Regions from separate parts of the Pseudofrankia coriaricola genome, predicted to be linked through region 2. Evidence: riboswitches for the same ligand, from Rfam matches in the RefSeq annotation. Region 2 holds a riboswitch; each other region holds the start of a gene.
The links. Region 2 has a riboswitch for cyclic di-AMP ahead of QOZ89_RS18375 (C40 family peptidase). Riboswitches for the same ligand answer to the same signal wherever they lie in the genome.
Positions count from the first base shown of each region.

Region 1: another riboswitch for cyclic di-AMP. It lies ahead of QOZ89_RS32745 (peptidoglycan-binding protein); the one in region 2 lies ahead of QOZ89_RS18375 (C40 family peptidase).
Region 3: another riboswitch for cyclic di-AMP. It lies ahead of QOZ89_RS24240 (C40 family peptidase); the one in region 2 lies ahead of QOZ89_RS18375 (C40 family peptidase).
Region 4: another riboswitch for cyclic di-AMP. It lies ahead of QOZ89_RS08740 (C40 family peptidase); the one in region 2 lies ahead of QOZ89_RS18375 (C40 family peptidase).

Region 1 covers NZ_JASNFO010000073.1:73,885-78,211, reverse strand. Annotated here, with positions in the region: gene QOZ89_RS32750 (hypothetical protein) at 1-671, shown strand, start outside; gene QOZ89_RS32745 (peptidoglycan-binding protein) at 865-1,611, opposite strand; cyclic di-AMP (ydaO/yuaA leader) riboswitch at 1,619-1,800, opposite strand; gene QOZ89_RS32740 (hypothetical protein) at 2,185-2,448, shown strand; gene QOZ89_RS32735 (response regulator) at 2,462-3,301, opposite strand; gene QOZ89_RS32730 (sensor histidine kinase) at 3,298-4,327, opposite strand, start outside.
Region 2 covers NZ_JASNFO010000033.1:1,742-6,068, forward strand. Annotated here, with positions in the region: gene QOZ89_RS18370 (class F sortase) at 1-637, shown strand, start outside; cyclic di-AMP (ydaO/yuaA leader) riboswitch at 1,306-1,502, shown strand; gene QOZ89_RS18375 (C40 family peptidase) at 1,506-2,588, shown strand; gene clsA (cardiolipin synthase ClsA) at 3,151-3,774, shown strand; gene QOZ89_RS18385 (mannose-1-phosphate guanyltransferase) at 3,786-4,327, shown strand, end outside.
Region 3 covers NZ_JASNFO010000044.1:140,139-144,465, reverse strand. Annotated here, with positions in the region: gene QOZ89_RS24245 (hypothetical protein) at 1-7, opposite strand, end outside; gene QOZ89_RS24240 (C40 family peptidase) at 510-1,502, opposite strand; cyclic di-AMP (ydaO/yuaA leader) riboswitch at 1,584-1,750, opposite strand; gene QOZ89_RS24235 (C40 family peptidase) at 3,086-4,030, shown strand; gene QOZ89_RS24230 (WD40/YVTN/BNR-like repeat-containing protein) at 4,259-4,327, opposite strand, start outside.
Region 4 covers NZ_JASNFO010000013.1:89,579-93,905, forward strand. Annotated here, with positions in the region: gene QOZ89_RS08735 (hypothetical protein) at 26-1,228, shown strand; cyclic di-AMP (ydaO/yuaA leader) riboswitch at 1,725-1,891, shown strand; gene QOZ89_RS08740 (C40 family peptidase) at 1,895-2,962, shown strand; gene QOZ89_RS08745 (PHB depolymerase family esterase) at 4,075-4,327, opposite strand, start outside.

The DNA.
Region 1 (4,327 bases), on a different contig from region 2:
CGGGCTGGTACCAGGGCTACCCGCAGGCGGGCCAGAACCAGCCGTATCAGCAGCAGTACCAGCCGCCATACCAGCCTCCGTACGAGCAGCAGAACCAGCAGCCGTACGCGCCGCAGTACCAGCCGGCGACCGGATACCAGTGGGCTCCGCCGGAAGGGCAGGTCCCGCCGGCTGGCCAGAACCCCTGGTACCAGTCGGCCGGCCGCCAGCCGTCGCCGTCCCCTAGGCGGCCCTGGCTGCTGCCCGTGCTGGTCGTCGGTGGGCTGGTCGTTGTCGCCGGCGTTGTCCTCGGCGTGCTGAGACTGGTCGGCCATGACGGTGGCTCGGGCGAGACCACGGTGCCGAGCGCCTTCGTCGGAACCTGGTACGGCACGGTCGGCGGCGCCGAGATGTCCCTGGACCTCAAGGACGGCAAGGTCGGCGACATCGTCGGCGCGACGACGTACGCGGGCGCCTGCACCGAGACGGTGACGCTGCTCGAGGTCGGCGACGACTCGTCAGTCCGCGTTCACGAGGCGGCGCAGCCGGGCGACGAGGTCTGCACCGACGAGGACATCACCCTGATGCTCCAGGGGTCGGGTCGGTTGAGCCTGCACTATGAGTCGCATGCGGGAAGTGACCCGGATGGGACGGTCATCCTGACGCGAAACGGCGGAGGCAGGGCGACCTGACCGTCGGTCGGGGCGGACGGGAGCTGAACAGCGAAACCGCCCTGACCTCGACAGGAGGGAAAGGTCAGGGCGGTTCCTGGGCTCCCGCGCCCGGAGGGGGAAGAGGCGCGGGAGGGCGTGAGTGCCGGCGGGCTGGCCGCATTGCTCACCCACCGGCGGGATTCCGACCGTCCGACGACGGTCGGGGCCTTGACTAGCCGAACAGAGCCTTGTGGGTCTGCGGCCCGACGACGCCGTCGACCAGCAGGCCGTGGGAGGCCTGGTAGGCGCGCACGACACCGTTGGTCTGCGGGCCGAAGTAGCCGTCGACCCCGACCGTGTAGCCGAGGCTCGCGAGCTTCTGCTGCAGCTGGCGGACCGCGTCCAGGTAGGTGGCGTGGTTCGCCGCCTGTGACAGGTACCAGGCATTCGCCGGGATCGCCGGGGCCTTGGCCAGGGAGACCGGGGCGGCGAGGACAGCGCCGCTGCCGACGGCGTTCGCGGCGGCATTGCCGCGCGCCAGGTAGGCGCGGTAGGCACCCTTGGTGTAGGTGGTCCAGGCGCTGGGGCCGGAGCCCTTGCAGACCTGGGTGGCGGCCCATGCGTTGGTCGCCGGGTCGTAGAGGTCGCGGCTGCCGACCCAGCCGGCGTGCGCCCGCATGTTGATCTGCCACAGGCCGCGCGAGTCCTCGCCGACGGTGGCGTGCGCGTAGCGGTTGCCGCTGGACTCGGCGAGTGCGATCGCGACCCAGGTGGCGAGGCCGACGCGGCAGCTGTCGAGGCCCGCGGAATGCGCGTAGGCGGCGATCTGAGAATCCGAGACGATGGTGGAGGCGGCGCTGGCCGGAGAGGCGCCGGCGAAGACGGCGGCGCCGGCGGTGGCCGTCATGACACCGGCGGCGACAACAGCGGAGCCGCGGCGGCGGACAACATTCTTCTTACGATGACGACCCTTGCGCATTGTTCGAGATATCTTTCCCGCACGCCTGTGAGGTTAGCTGTCGGGTTCGGGCCGGGAAGCCCGGCCGGTCATTTTCGGGCGCGTTGAACAAGCGCCTTGAATGGCCGACTTAACCCCGAGGGCTGGCGCCACGTGGCGCCAGCCCGGAGGAACGTGGTTCCCCCATTTCTGCCCTGGCGATCTCTCGGAGGGGGCACTGGGCCGGGGGCAGAACTCGGCGTCCGGACCGGTGCTTGCAGCGAGCGGAGCAACCGTAACTAGCTACCCGCTGTAGTCACAAGCTGGTGAACTGGGCAGATGTCCGGCAGGTCTGTCACGCAGCGTGCAATACCTTGTGGCAGTGCGCTTACTGGTAGCTAATTGTGACCAGCGTCACAGTAATTGACGCGAAATTCGGGGAACAAGAGCTGGTTGCCGCGCGAATCATTGTCGCGGAGCGGCTTTTGGTGGTCACTTGTCCCGCTTGTGGCCCGCCGCGAGCGGCGCAGATCAGATGCGCCGCGTAATGCCTGGCCGGACTTCCCTCTGGTCGAGCAATCGCCTGTCGCGGCGTGTTCCGGTCGTTGGGTCGCCGTGGTTGAGGTCACAGCGGGTGACCTGGGCTCGTCGGCCGTCGAGGAGTGCGTTCGTGCGGGCCATTTCCTGAACACACCGGAGGCGGCTGATGGCGATTACCTCTACACGTACGGCACCCCGCCTGGCGACAGCCTGCTGTCGGCCCTCCTGGAGTACGTCAGCACCGACACGGCCAAGAACCTGCTCCGCGGCGAGGGCTTCACCCCGTGCGTCGACCGCGACAAGAACCTCATGGCCACCCTCTGCGCCACCCGCCGCTGATCCCCCGCCCGGCTCAAGGCTGGAAGCGGTAGCCCATGCCGGGTTCGGTGAGCAGGTGGCGGGGGCGGGCCGGGTCGTCCTCGAGCTTCTGGCGCAGGCGGTTGAGGTAGGTGCGCAGGTAGTGGGTCTCGGTCTCGTACCTCGCGCCCCAGACCTCGGTGAGCAGCTGGCGCTGGGTGACGAGCTTGCCCGGATGGCTGACCAGCACCCTGAGCAGACCCCATTCGGTCTTCGTCAGGTGGATCTCGTCGGCCCGCTCCTCGCCGGCGGCACCGTCGCCCACGTCACCACCGGCACCGCCGTCGGGCGAGACGCGCCCGGCGGTGCCGTCAGGGCCGTCCGCGTCGTCGTCCGCATGGCCCGTGCCGTTCGCGCCGCCCGCGCCGCCCGTGCCGCCCGTGCCGTCGGCGGAAGGCCAGGCGCGGGTGACGCGGTGGGCGGCGAGGTCGACGGTGATGTGGCCGAAGCGGACGATCGGGCTCGCCCCCTGCTCGCCGCCGCGGCGGCCGACCGCGCGCAGCCGGGCGAGCAGCTCGTCGATGCCGAACGGCTTGGTGATGTAGTCGTCGGCGCCGGCGTCCAGGGCGCCGACCTTGTCGCGGCTCTCGGCGCGGCCGGACAGGACCACGATCGGCACCCGGGTCCAGCCGCGCAGGCCGTGGATGACCTCGACGCCGTCCATGTCCGGCAGGCCGAGGTCCAGGATGACGATGTCCGGGAGGGCCGACGCGGCGGCGGAGAGGGCACCCGCGCCGGTGTCGGCGACGACCACCTCGTAGCCGCGCGCCCGCAGGTTGATCCGCATCGCGCGCAGGATCTGCGGTTCGTCGTCGACGATCAGCACCCGCGTCATCGGACGCTCCCGGCGTCTCCGCCGCCCGCCGCCGCGCCGGGCCCGTCATCCCGCCCGGGCCCGTCATCCCGCCCGGGCCCGTCATCCGGCCCGGGCCCGTGTTCGATCCGGGGTTCGCCGTCCGCGTCGGCGGGGAGGTCGATGACCATCGTGAGGCCGCCGCCGGGGGTGTCCTCCGGGGTGAGCGTGCCGTCCATCGCCTCGATCAGGCCCCGGGAGAGCGCGAGGCCGAGGCCGGTGCCGGTGGTGTTGTCGGTGTCGCCGAGGCGCTGGAACGGCTGGAAGATGGCGTCCCGGTCGGCTTCCGGCACGCCGGGGCCGCGGTCGACGACGCGGATCTGCACCCGCCCGCCGAGCGTGCTCGTGGTGATCAGCGGCGGAGTTCCGGCCGGCGAGAACCGGATCGCGTTCGCGACGACGTTCGCGACCACCCGTTCCAGCAGCACCGGGTCGGCCCGGATCGCGGGCACCTCAGACACGTCGCCGACGTCGCCGATCTCGTCACGACCATGATCCGCGGGCTCGGTGCCGATACGGACTCCGGTCGCGTCCGGGCCGATGCCGTCGAGCGCGAGCGCGACGACGTCCTCGGCATGGACCGCCCGCGGGAACACCGACAGCACCCCGGCCTGCAGCCGGCTCATGTCCAGCAGGTTCTCCACCAGCGCCGTCAGCCGGTCGAGCGACTCGTCCGCCGTCGCGACCAGCTCGGCGCGCTCCTCGTCCGACCAGGCCACATCCTGGGCACGCAGCCCCGTGACGGCCGCCTTCGCGGCGGCCAGCGGCGCCCGCAGGTCATGCCCGACGGCGGTGAGCAGCGCGGAGCGCACCCGGTCGGCCTCCGCGAGCGGCCTGGCGCTCGCCGCCTCCTCGGCGAGCCGGAGGCGTTCGGTGGCGGTCGCCGCCTGGGCGGCGAACGCGGCGAGCAGCCGCCGGTCGGCGGCCGGGAGCGGACGGCCGCGCAGCGCCAGGGTGAACCGGTGACCGGCCGGCACCTCGACCTCGCCCTCCGACGGCCGCGTGCAC
Region 2 (4,327 bases):
GGGCGCCATCGACGTGCCAACCCAATGGGGCGACGTCGGGTGGTACAAGCCGGGGGTTGCCCCAGGCGCCGTCGGGCCCGCGGTGCTCGTCGGCCACTACGACTCGAAGAAGGGGCCGGCTGTCTTCTACCGGCTGCGCAGCCTGCTGCCAGGGGACCAGCTGACCGTCGTGGGCGTGTCCGGGGCGAGCGTCACGTTCGTCGTCGACCGGTCGGAGACCGTGTCCAAGGCGGCGTTCCCGACGCAGCGGGTCTACGGCCCGGTCACCCGCCCGGAGATCCGGCTCATCACCTGCGACGGCGGGTTCGACGAGCGGACCCACCACTACCTGGACAACCTCGTTGTCTACGGCCATGCCATCCCCACACCGGTCGTCCCGCCCGCCCAGGGCCTCCCGGCGGCGCCCGGTGCCACACCCGCGGCCGTGCCGACGCCCGTGGGTGTGACGCCACCCGTGTCGCCCGCCGGGGCCCAGCCCACGCCGTCGGCCGGCACCCCGGCGGGAGTGGCATCCGCCGCGCCCGTGTCCGCCCCGCCGGCGTCGGCCGGATCCGCGTCGGCCGGGCTCACGCCGCCCCCGCCCGCCTCGGTCGCTCCCGCCGTGCCCTCCGCCGCCACTCCGCGGCCATCCGGGTGACGGCGCCGCCGCGCCCACCGCGGTCGTCGCCCGGTGGCCGGGCCGTCCGCGGCCACGCCCTCCGTCGGCCGTCCGCAATCAGGCCGCGACTGTCGGCCTGACCGCGCCTGCTGGTCCGACCGTGTCTTGCGCTCTGCCGAGGACCCTGTGGTTTCGGCGGCTCGCGCCAACCCGCCCACAAGATAGTCAACGCTGTTGACGCGACGGGACCGGCGCGACGATCTTCGTCGCGCCGGCGGCCCTTTGGTGTGGGATGGGCGGAGGTCGGGTCGCCGTGGCATGCCGGTCGCGGCGGGTGTGTCGCGTTGCGACCGCGCGCGTCTGTTTCGGCCCATTCGTCCGGTAGGGCCCTTGGACCCTAGAGCGATCCGGGACTTTAGTCCTGCGCGAACTGGGCTCGGTGGGCCCCGAGGGTGTAATTTCTCTCGGCCGACCCAACGTCGGATCAATCGACTGGGCCGCGCTGGCGCGGGATGGTTCGCAACCCCTGACGCCGATGACGATTTCTCCTGGTTGGGCGTGTGGGCAGAGCCGGTCGGAACGAGGCGGACATCTCATCGAAACCTGCTGGGAGGTGTCCAATTGTTGTGTTTACGGTGGTTGGAGGTGCCGCTGGGGGATCGGCTATGGTCAGCGATGCAACATTCTTCGCCTAAGGCACCAAATCGTCAGGCCAAACGCCGAGTCCTGCCCCTGGTCTGAACACCCTCCGACAAGCCGGGGCAGGAGCGGGGGACCCAAGGTCTCACCGGGCAACGCCGGTACACCGGCCGCGTCCTCGGGGTGAAGCTGCCGCAAGGCAGCCGGGTGGCGTGAACCCCGCCCGAACCCGACAGCTGACCTCGCAGGCGTCAGGGAAGGACGCGCGTTGTCCCGTCGTGGCATGGCCTGGCTCCCGGACGACTGGGACGAGCTTGTGCGCGGCCGGCATCGCACGGACGGCGCCCCGAACGGGGCCCGCCGGCGGACCGGCAACCAACCCCGCCGGGTCAGCACGATCGCCGCGTTCACGACCGGCACGCTCGCAGTCTCCACCGCCGCGTTCGCCGCCACGGTCCCCTCCTCGGACTCGCCCTCGACCGTCGACACGAACCCGCAGAACAGCAGCACCACCTACGAGGCGAGCGCCCTGGGCGCCGCGTTCGGGGGCGGGGGCGACGAGAGCGGCGCCAGCGGCCTGGGCCGCGCCGTGTCCGACGGTTCCGGCTCGGGCGGCCTCGCGGGGGCGGTGGCCGACTCCGGCCCGGTCTTCACCAACCTGACGCTCACCGCGGACCACACCACCGTCCAGCCCAACGCTCCGGTCGTGTTGACCGTCAAGGCGAGCGAGGCTCTCGACGGCTCGGCGCTGGTCCGCCAGAAGGTGAAGATCGTCGTGGTGGACGGGCCGAAGTGGCAGGCCACCACCACCCTCACCACTGACGACCAAGGCCAGGCGAGCATCACCGCCCGGTTGCTGTCGACCACCACGCTCACCGCCGTGTTCGACGGCGGCAGCACGCTGCGGCCCTCGGTGGCCGGCGCGACCACGATCACGATCCAGCAGCGCAGGAGCGACGACTACCTCGACACCGGCGTCCCGTCGGTCATCCAGGGCAGCACCATCGGCGAGAAGGCCGTCTACCTCGCCTCGCTGCAGAAGGGCAAGCCGTACGTCTACGGCTCGGAGGGCCCGTACTCGTTCGACTGCTCGGGCCTCGTCCAGTACGTCTTCAAGCAGCTCGGCCGCAACCTGCCACGCACCGCCGAGGCACAGTACTGGGCCACGACGCACGTCGCCCAGTCGGGCAAGCAGCCGGGCGACCTGATCTTCTACGGCAGCCCGGGCAACATCTACCACGTCGGCATCTACGCCGGTAACGGTTACATGTGGGCCGCCCCGCAGACCGGTGGTGTGGTGTCCCTGCGCCCGATCTACAGCTCGACCTACCTGGTCGGCCGGGTCATGTGACGGGACGCGGCCAGGCGCGGAGCGCCCCGGCCGTGTCTTCGTCTCCCGGACGCTTCGCGCCCGACCAGCCTGGATCCCGATGCCTGTTCATGGCGGGGGTAGCTCTTCTTCGGGCCCGGTGAGCCAGGTCCAGTCGGCGGCGGACGGTTCCCTGCGGCTATTTCCCCGCGGGCGACGGTGTGGACGAGGCTTCATGCGTCCCGCGGCCGGAAGCCGGTGATCCTCATCTCCTTCTGATCCGGCTGACCTGGTCCGCCGCGGCGGTCTGCGGCCGGTGCCGAGCCCGGCCCGGAACGCGCGGCGGGGCTGCCGGCGCCACGGTCCGCGCCGCGGAGGGCCCGGGTCACGCCCTCAGTGCCGGCGCCCGGTCGGGCGCGCTGTCCTGCCCGCCCTCGCCGCGCCCGCGTGCATGGTCATCGACTAGCGTCTTGCCTCCAGAGGGCGTGCCGATCCTGCCGGGCGCGCCACGGTACGCGTGTGCCCGACGCGGGCAGGACATTTCCGCGTCTCCTTTGGCCCGTAATCTTGCTGGCAGGTCGCCGCTGAGGGGAGGAAATGCCGCATGACGAGCGCCTCCGCCCCCAGCGACCGGATCTGGACCATCCCGAACCTGCTGTCCGCGCTGCGCCTGCTCGGTGTACCCGTCTTCCTGTGGCTCGTGCTCGGCCCGCACGCCGACTGGGTGGCGCTGGGCATCCTGGTCTTCGCCGGCATCAGTGACTATCTCGACGGCCGGCTCGCTCGGGCCCTGGGCCAGACCAGCCGCCTGGGCATCCTGCTCGACCCGCTCGCCGACCGGCTCTACATCCTCGCCACCATCGTCGCCCTCGCCGTCCGGGGGATCATTCCCTGGTGGCTGTTCGCGGCGATCGTCGGCCGCGACGTGTTCATCACCCTGCTGCTCATCCCGATGCGCCGCCTGGGCCTGGGCACCGCGCTGCCGGTGCACTACCTGGGCAAGGCGGCCACCTTCAACCTGCTGTACGCCTTCCCGCTGCTGCTGCTCGCCGACGGTCACGGGACGGTCTCGACCGTGGTCCGCCCGCTCGGCTGGGCGTTCGCGATCTGGGGGACCGCGCTGTACTGGTGGGCCGGGCTGCTCTACGCCTTCCAGGTCGCCGGCATCGCCCGGGCCCGCCGGCAGGCCGCCCGGGGCCGGCCGTCCCCGGCGGGAGGCTCGCCGTGAGAGCCGTGGTCATGGCCGGCGGGGAGGGCACCCGGCTGCGGCCGCTGACCGCGAACGCGCCCAAGCCGCTGCTGCCGGTCGTCAACCGGCCGATCATGGAGCATGTCCTTCGGCTGCTGAAGCGGCACGGCTTCGACGAGACGGTGATCACCGTCCAGTTCCTCGCCGCGATGGTGCGTACCTACTTCGGTGACGGCGACGAGCTCGGCATGCACCTGTCGTATGCCACCGAGTCGACGCCGCTGGGCACCGCGGGCAGCGTGAAGAACGCCGAGGCGGCGCTGCGCGACGAGCAGTTCCTGGTGATCAGCGGCGACGCGCTCACCGACATCGACCTGACCGAGCTCGTCGCCGAGCATCGCAAGAACGGCGCGCTGGTCACCGTCGCCCTCAAGTCGGTGCCGGACCCGCTGGAGTTCGGCATCGTCATCGCCGGCGAGGACGGCCGGATCTCCCGCTTCCTGGAGAAGCCGACCTGGGGCCAGGTCTTCTCCGACACGGTCAACACCGGCATCTACGTCATGGAGCCGGAGGTGTTCGACCACGTCCCGGC
Region 3 (4,327 bases), on a different contig from region 2:
GCGTCACTCTCGGCCCGGGGCCGTGGGGGCGAGCCGGTCGGGCCGCCACCGAGGGGTTCGGACGGCGGGTAGTCCGCTGGCGGAATCCGAGGGCGGGAGGGGAAGCCCTCGATGCCACCGGCGGACGTCGTGGATGGCGCGGCTAAGGGGCGAGGGCCGCGCCTGCTGCTACCTACATGAAGAGTTCTGGAACGTGCTCGGAGAAAAACGGGACGGGTCGGCGGCGAAGGGCCAGCGCGGCCGACGTTGTGTCCGGGCCGGAAATCACCGCCGCCGAGAACGGCTGGCGAGCAGCACCGCTATGCCGTCGTCTTGTCGGGCGTCAACGGGCCCCGGGGCTTCGGGAACTCCGTGAGCGGCGGTCCCGCCAGCGGGAGCTGGCCGGGCCGCCAGGCCACGTCCGCGAACCCGCAGGGGAGGGGTTCGCGGGCAGGTCCGCCTGAGCGGGGCAGCCGAAGCCGGCCGAACGTAACGCTCAGGAGGAAGCCCTCCTCGCCCGCCGCGCCTTCCTACAGGACGCGGCCGACGAGGTAGCTCGTGCTCCAGATCGTCTGCAGCTGGACGACCGTGCCGGAGTGCGGCGCGGCCCACATCTTCCCGTCGCCGGCGTAGATGCCCATGTGGTAGATCTCGCCCGGCGCGCCGAAGAAGATCAGGTCGCCGACTTCCTTGTGCGCCTGGTCGACGTGGACCGTGGCCTCGTACTGCGCCTCCGCCGTCCTCGGCAGGTTGCGGCCGAGCTGCCGGTAGACGTACTGCACCAGGCTGGAGCAGTCGAACGAGTCCGGCCCGTTGGCGCCGTAGACGTAGGGCTTGCCGGCCTGCAGCGACGCCAGGTAGACGGCCTTCTCGCCCAGGTCGCCGTTCGACGGGGCGTTGACCGTGACGCCCCGGCTCGCCGAGGGGGCCGGCCGCTCCGCGACGTTCACCGTGCCGACGTTGTCGGCGGTGGCGGACTGCAGTGCGTCGGTGCCGTCGAAGACCGCGGTGATCTGTGTCGTGGTCAGCACCCGCGCGGTGTACGAGGTGTACCCGTCGTTGTTCGTCTGCAGGTGCAGGAAGGTCGCGAAACCGGTCGGTAGCTTGACCTGGACCTTGACCAGCTGGTTGGCCAGCGGCTGGTTGGTGTCCTTGTTGGTCAGCTTGAAGCCGATTTCGACCGGCTGGTCCGCATAGGCGGTGACGTCGGGGTTCGTGATGAACAGGTCGACGTCGGCCTTCGCCGTCAGCGTCGGCGCGGCCAGGTCGGACGCCGTGTCGGTGCCGTCGGCGCCAAGGGTGGACGCGAGGCTCACCGGGCGGACGTCGGTGCCAGAGCCGCCCATCGACCCGGAGCCGAAGGCGCTGGCGAGGCTGAGGCCGGTGGTGACGGAGCCGTCATCTCCGAACGCGTCCGCCGAGGTGTCGGCTGCCGGGGCGCAGCCGGCGAGGGCGATGCCGGACATCGCGATCGCACCGGTGGTAGCCGCGGCGACCGCGGTACGACCTCGGACCTTTGCCACCGCGGTCAGACCGCGATGACGACCCCTGCTGGTATCAGGCAGGGTGTCGGTATCCCACTGTACGGAGGGCGCGGACAAGTGTGGTCCTTCCCGTACGCCTGCGAGGTGAGCTGTCGGGTTCGGGCTGGGCTGCCCGGCCCTCGCGCAGCAAGCACGCGATGGGCTTCACCCCAAGGCCCGCGCCGGAGGGGGCGCTGGCCGGTCATGCGAGGTGGGTCCCCCGCTCCTGCCCGAGGTGACGACTCGGAGGGGACACCGGGACCGCGGGCAGGATTCGGCGTTCGGTCCGGTGTTGGACGTGACGTCGTGAACGAGACTAGTCCATTTGGATACGACGATGCGTAGTAGGTAGCACGGACACGCCTGGTCCCACGAGCTGTCGGTTCCGGGCCCCACGAGCCGGTGTCGTGACGGGTGTCGCCGAGAGTCACCGGCTACCCAGAACAGTAGAGGCGGGCGAGATGGTGCCGACCATTGACTACCGTGCGTAGTTGAAAAACTACGTACAGATCCCACATTGGGGCCGAGAGGCCACAGAAGGCGGCACGAGTGGTACCTAGCCCGGGGTGGTGACGCCTGCATCCCTATGACGAGCGGGCCTACTCGCCGGCTCGGCCGGGCCTTGCTGGGTTGGTGGTGTTATTTGGGCACCAGTTCCGAATCTTAAGGACCAAAATCCTACAGAGGATGTCTGGGAAGGGCATGGGTGACAGGCCGGTGAGGCGGTGCAGCAGGATCGGCTGCTCCTGCTCGACCACGTCGCCGGCGCCCGCCGGGAAGTCCGTGCCGTCCAGCGCGTTCTGGAGGCGATCATCGTTCGCATCGGTGGCGAGTAGCTGCTACGCCGGCCGCTGGTGCAGGTACAGGCGGCCGGCTTCCCGATCGAGCGGCACGAACGATACAAACGCGGGATCGTGGAGCGACTGGTGGCCCGCAATCCCCAGGCGGCTCAGGCCACCGCGCGGCCTGAGCCAAAGATCGGTTCCGACCTCGATGCCGACGCTGGCTGACCGGGTACCCGGAGATGAACGCCTCCGACAGGCCCGATCTGCGGACCCTGACCGCTCCTTCTGCTATCGACGTGACCACGCCCGCACATCCCGATCACTGCACGTGGCCGATGGATGGTGGTGTTCGGCGGCGTAGGGCGAGCACGGCGGGGTGGTGGTCGACCTGGAGGGTGACGTGTTCGACGGCGAAGTCGCGGTGGAGTAGCTGTTCGATCTCGAACTGGGCAGACGACGAACGGGCTGTTACCGCGTGTTGGGTCGCTCGCCGCGGTCGAGTACGACGTGGCGGGTACGAGCGCATTGGCGGCACGCCTCCCGGACGTGGAGGCCCTGCGCGTCGAGGCGCCCGGCCGACCCGCTGCCACCCCACCCTTTCCTACCAATCACACCAGTAGTACTACTATCTGGCGTCGTTGCTGCGGTGGACGCGTTCGAGGACGCGGCGAGGGAGGGGACGCGGTGCCTGCTCAGGGCGGCGGTCGGTGGTCGCTTGACGGACTGTGGCCCAGGAGGTACGACCTGGACGCCGAATCGGGACCGGGCACGGCGACCAGGGGGTCTACGCGCCGCCGGATGACCGAGCCTCGGCGTCGGGCAGCCACCGTCGCCCTCCTGGCCAGCGGAACATTGGCCACCTCGATGACGGGCTTCGCCGCGGCCACCTCCGACACCCCCGGCGACGACCAGCCCACCGCCGACCCGATCATGCAGGCATCCACACTCGGCGCCTCGATGTTCGGCAACCAGCCGGCCCCGCAGGACGCACCCGACGGCGTGGCACTGGCAGCGGAGATCGCGAACCCGACGCAGCAGTTCACAGCCCTGACCATCACGCCCGACAAGACGACGATCAGCCCCAACGACCAGGTGACCTTCACGGTCCACGCCGCGGCGGCGACGACCGGTGCACCCGTCGCGGGTGAGCAGGTCAACATCGTCGTCGTCACCGGCACCCGCTGGTCGAAAAGCGCCATCCTGCGAACCGACGATGACGGCGACGCCCGCATCAGCGCCCGCCTGCTGAGCACGACCACGATCACCGCGGTGTTCGACGGAGACGCCGCGCTGCGCCCCTCGACGGCGGAGGCCGCCACCGTCGTCGTCCGCAGCCCCACGGCAGGTCCGGGCTCCGGGCCGGGAGGCATCGCGACGGCGATCCCCCGCAGCACCATCGGCGAAAAGGCCGTCTACCTCGCGTCCCTGCAGGCCGGCAAGCCCTACGTGTGGGGCGCGACCGGCCCCAACGCCTTCGACTGCTCCGGCTTCGCGCAGTACATCTACAAGCAGCTGGGCCGCTACCTGCCACGCACCGCCCAGCAGCAGTACAACGCGACGATCCACGTCCCGCAGTCCGCCAAACAACCCGGCGACCTGATCTTCTTCGGCACCCCCGACAACATCACCCACATGGGCATCTACGCCGGCAACGGCTACATGTGGGCCGCTCCCCGGAGCGGCGATGTCGTCAAGTACGAGCCGATCTACACCAGCCGTTACTACGTCGGCCGCGTCCTGTAAGGGCCCGGGAGCGGCCGGCTCGACGCCGCAGGCATGCCGCCCGCGGACCGTCGGAAGAGCGGAGGAGCTGGCGGAGTGCGCCACGATCGGTGCATTCGCCGCTGTTACCGCGAGCCGGAATGTGATCAACCTCCTCGCTGGCGCCGCCAACAAGCAGATGATCGTGTTGGGTGAAGTCCCGGGTTCTCCGAAGACGGGCCACCCCGTCTGAGCGTGCGGTAGTGCCTGTCAGCCTTCGGCCAGTGGGAGGATCCGGGTGAAGGTGGCACCGGCGTCGCGGGATTCGTAGATGCCGTC
Region 4 (4,327 bases), on a different contig from region 2:
GAGGGCTCGGCTACCGTTACCTACCGTGGCGGATGTAAGCGGCCGGCGCAGCCTCGCCAGCTCGCCCAGCCCGACCGGGCCGCGGAGCCTTGCCGACGCCGGGGGGCAGCGGGCCGAGTCACCCGGCGTGTACGTCCACGCCACCGTGCCTGAACTGGCGCTGCCCGGCATGCCCGCGCCCGGTGACGCTCCTCCGGCTGACCATCCGGGCCTCGACGAGGGCGGCATTCCGGTCGTGGACCTGGCCGGGCGGGAGGAGCCACCCGCGGTCGATCCCACCAGGTCCGAGAGCACACTCTGGCCTGACTGGCCCATCGGGTCCCAGGCCGCCGCCGAGCCCGACGGCCTGCCTGGGCCCGAGTGGGTGGCCGGATCTGAGTGGGTGGCCGAGCCCGAGGGGATGGCCGCCGCGGACGTCACTGGTGGCTCGGAGGGCGCCTGGGTTCCCCCTCAGATCGGCGACGGGCTTCCCGCCGGATCCGGGGTCCCTGCCCGATTGGCGACAGGGTCCCTGCCGGATCCGGGGTTCCTGCCCGATTGGCGAAGCCGATCGGGGAGGTCTGGGAGCCGATCTGGGAGGCCAGCGATCGGAGAGGTCTGGGAGCCCAGCTCGGAGGCCGCCGGCCAAGAGGGTCCGGACGACGTCCCGTGGACCGTGTCCGCCTACCAGGAGCAGACGTACGAGGGCTACGAGGAGCAGGCGTACGAGGGCTACACGTATGTCTACGACGGGCACCCGGGGCCGCACGACGCGGGCGGGCCGGATCCTGACCCCGAGTCTGACTTCTCACCCGTCCCGCTGCCGTCGGTCGGTGCTGACGGTTCGGTAGATCCCCTACCGCCAGATGACCGAGAGGAAGACCGAGGGATCGCCGCGATCGCTCGTGGCGACCTCATCGCGGAGCTTGCCGGCCGGCTCGAACTGCTCGACCAGTTGCTCGGCCGTCTGGAGGAGGCCAAGCGCCAGGCGGCCGACGCGAGCGAACACCTGCTGCTTACCCGTCGGTGGCAGGAAGAGACGGTGCGCACCATCCAGGAGGAGCGCGCTCGGATGCGCCAGCGCCAGCACGCGCTCGACGAGCTCGCCGAGCGGGCCAGGGCCGCGGTCGAGGCCATGCAGGCCACCTACCGGACCCTTCCCCGGGAGGTCATCGAGCTGGCGATCGAGCTTCAGGTGCTTGACCGCGCCGGCTTCATCACCAGACGCGCTCCCCGCCCGCCGCCCTAACGACCGTAAGTAACTATCTCGACGCAACGGGGAACGGTTAGGTTTTGCGCTAATCACAATGGGATTTTAGTCCCAACGACTAGGACCTAATGCCCAGACGGCCCCATCGACCCGGCGAAGCCTGCTCGAACCGTTGGATAGGCCCACTCGTCATAGGGGTGCGGGCGTCCATGGCGCCCCCGGACTAGACACACATCGTGTGCCGACTGTAGTCCTCCGCCCGCAAGGCCGGATCTGCGCGTAGTGTTCAAGCTACGTGGAGTACCCGATGGATCGGCACGACCTAGTCAGTTGCGATGGTTACGGGTGGATGGCTACCCTCGGCGACCCCTGCCATGACGGCAGCCTCGGTCCTCGGAACCGACGGTTCGCAGAAATCAGGCTTATGGGGGGTACCCACGCTTATCGTCATCATCCCAGTGGACTAGTCTTGTTCACGACGTCAGGCTCAGCACCGGACCGAACGCCGAATCCTGCCCGCGGTCCCGGTGTCCCCTCCGAGTCGTCACCTCGGGCAGGAGCGGGGGACCCACCTCGCAGTACCGGCCAGCGCCCCCTCCGGCGCGGGCCTTGGGGTGAAGCCCATCGCGTGCTTGCTGCGCGAGGGCCGGGCAGCCCAGCCCGAACCCGACAGCTCACCTCGCAGGCGTACGGGAAGGACCACACTTGTCCGCGCCCTCCGTACAGTGGGATACCGACACCCTGCCTGATACCAGCAGGGGTCGTCACCGCGGTCTGACCGTGGTGGCAAAGGTCCGAGGTCGTACCGCGGTCGCCGCGGCTACCACCGGTGCGATCGCGATGTCCGGCATCGCCCTCGCCGGCTGCGCCCCGGCGGCCGACACCTCGGCGGACGCGTTCGGAGACGACGGTTCCGTCACCACCGGCCTCAGCCTGGCCAGCGCCTTCGGCTCCGGATCGACGAGCGGCGGCGCCGCCATCCACCCGGTGAGCCTCGCGTCCACCATCGGCGCCGACGACACGGACACCGCGTCCGACCTGGCCGCGCCGACGCTGACCGCGAAGGCCGACGTCGACCTGTTCATCACGAACCCCGACGTCACCGTCTACTCGGACCAGCCGGTCGAAATCGGCTTCAAGCTGACCAACAAGGACACCAACCAGCCGCTGGCCAACCAGCTGGTCAAGGTCCAGGTCAAGCTGCCGACCGGTTTCGCGACCTTCCTGCACCTGCAGACGAACAACGACGGGTACACCTCGTACACCGCGCGGGTGCTGACCACGACACAGATCACCGCGGTCTTCGACGGCACCGACGCACTGCAGTCCGCCGTCTCGGACAACGTCGGCACGGTGAACGTCGCCGAACGGCCGGCCCCTTCGCCCAGCCGGGGCGTCACGATCAACGCCCCGTCGAACGGCGACCTGGGTGAGAAGGCCGTCTACCTCGCGTCGCTGCAGGCCGGCAAGCCCTACGTCTACGGCGCCAACGGGCCGGACTCGTTCGACTGCTCCAGCCTGGTGCAGTACGTCTTCCGGCAGCTCGGCCGCAGCCTGCCGAGGACGGCGGAGGCGCAGTACGAGGCCTCGCTCCACGTCGACCAGGCGCACAAGGAAGTCGGCGACCTGATCTTCTTCGGCACGCCAGGTGACATCTACCACGTCGGCATCTACGCCGGCGACGGGAAGATGTGGGCCGCGCCGCACTCCGGCTCGGTCGTGCAGCTGCAGACGATCTGGAGCACGAGCTACAACGTCGGCCGCGTCCTGTAGCGGGGCGCGGCGGGCGAGGAGGGCTCACTCCTTGAGCGGCGACGTTCGGCCAGGTTCGGCTGCCCCGTTCGCGGGGTCCTTCCTCGAACCCACTCCCCTCCGGGTTCGCGGACACGGCCTGACCGCCTGGCTGGCTCCAACCGTCGGCGAAGCCGGTGGAACCGTCGCTCTCAGAGTTTCCAAAGCCTTCGACGCTCGGTGATGCCCGACCAGGCAGCGACCCAGCGACGCGTCCGCCATCCGTACCGGCGGCGGTAAGTTGCGGCTGGATGCGACAGCGGCCATGGTGGCCCGTCTCCTTCGACGCATCGTGCCTTTCCTCAGGCATTCCCAGACCCCCAGGACTCTCCGCATAGCAGCCGGCGTGGCCCTCGCCCCTTGGCCGCGCCACCCAGGACGTCCGCTGGTGGCATCAAGGGCTTCCCCCTCCCGCCCTCGATTCCGCCAGCGGACCACCCGCCGTCCGAACCCCCTCGGCGGCGGCGGCCCGGCTGGCTGCCCCCACGGCTCCGGGCCGAACAACGCGACGCCGCCCCACCGGATCTCCCCCCATCCGGCGGGGCGGCGCCCGCGGCCAACGAGACACCAACATCAGACTTCCGCCGGCTGGGTTCGCCCGGCCCGCGGATGGCCCGGGACGTCACACGACCGCCCGGGCACCCAGCCCCGCCCGCCCCGTCGGAAACCCCCCCGCCGACGGGGCGGGCGGCTGGCCTCGGTCAGTCAGTCCGTCGTGGGAGGCCGCCGGTGGCCAGGCCCGCATGCTCGCCGGCCCACTCTGGGTCGCCTGGCCCGCTCTGATCGCGTCTCCTAGAGCCGCCGTCACCAGCGTTCGCTTCACCAGCACGCGACTGGTAGATCACCACGACCGTGTCGCCGTAGTCGTGAATCGGGCCAAATCGCGACCGCGACAACACGTCCGCGGCGATCATGAATCGTCGCGGACGGGGCGGCGCGGCAGTAGCTCGCTTTGGTCGGGTCTCCTGGACCGCTCCGGTCGCGGTCTTCCTGGACCGCTCCGGTCGCCGATCCGAACCTGGCCGCTAGAGGGCCAAAGGGTGTGCGAAAATGATCTTCCTTCGCACACCCGGCGGCCGTTGTCCCCAGGATCACTAGCGGGACTTGTTCTGCGAGAAGCTCCACAGGTTGCCGGAGAGGTCGTCGTCCCACGAGGCCTGTCGCTCGCGGTCGGTCGGCACCTGGTCAGGGCAGTTCGGACCCGGATCGGGGTCGAACTGGCCCACGACGCCCACCGCCGCGAACTTCGTGGGGTTCGCGCAGGCGAGGGCCAGCGCGAGCCGGGCGCCCTCACCGAGGCCCCAGATGTAGACCCGCTTCGGATCGATCGCCGTCCAGTCCTCGGAC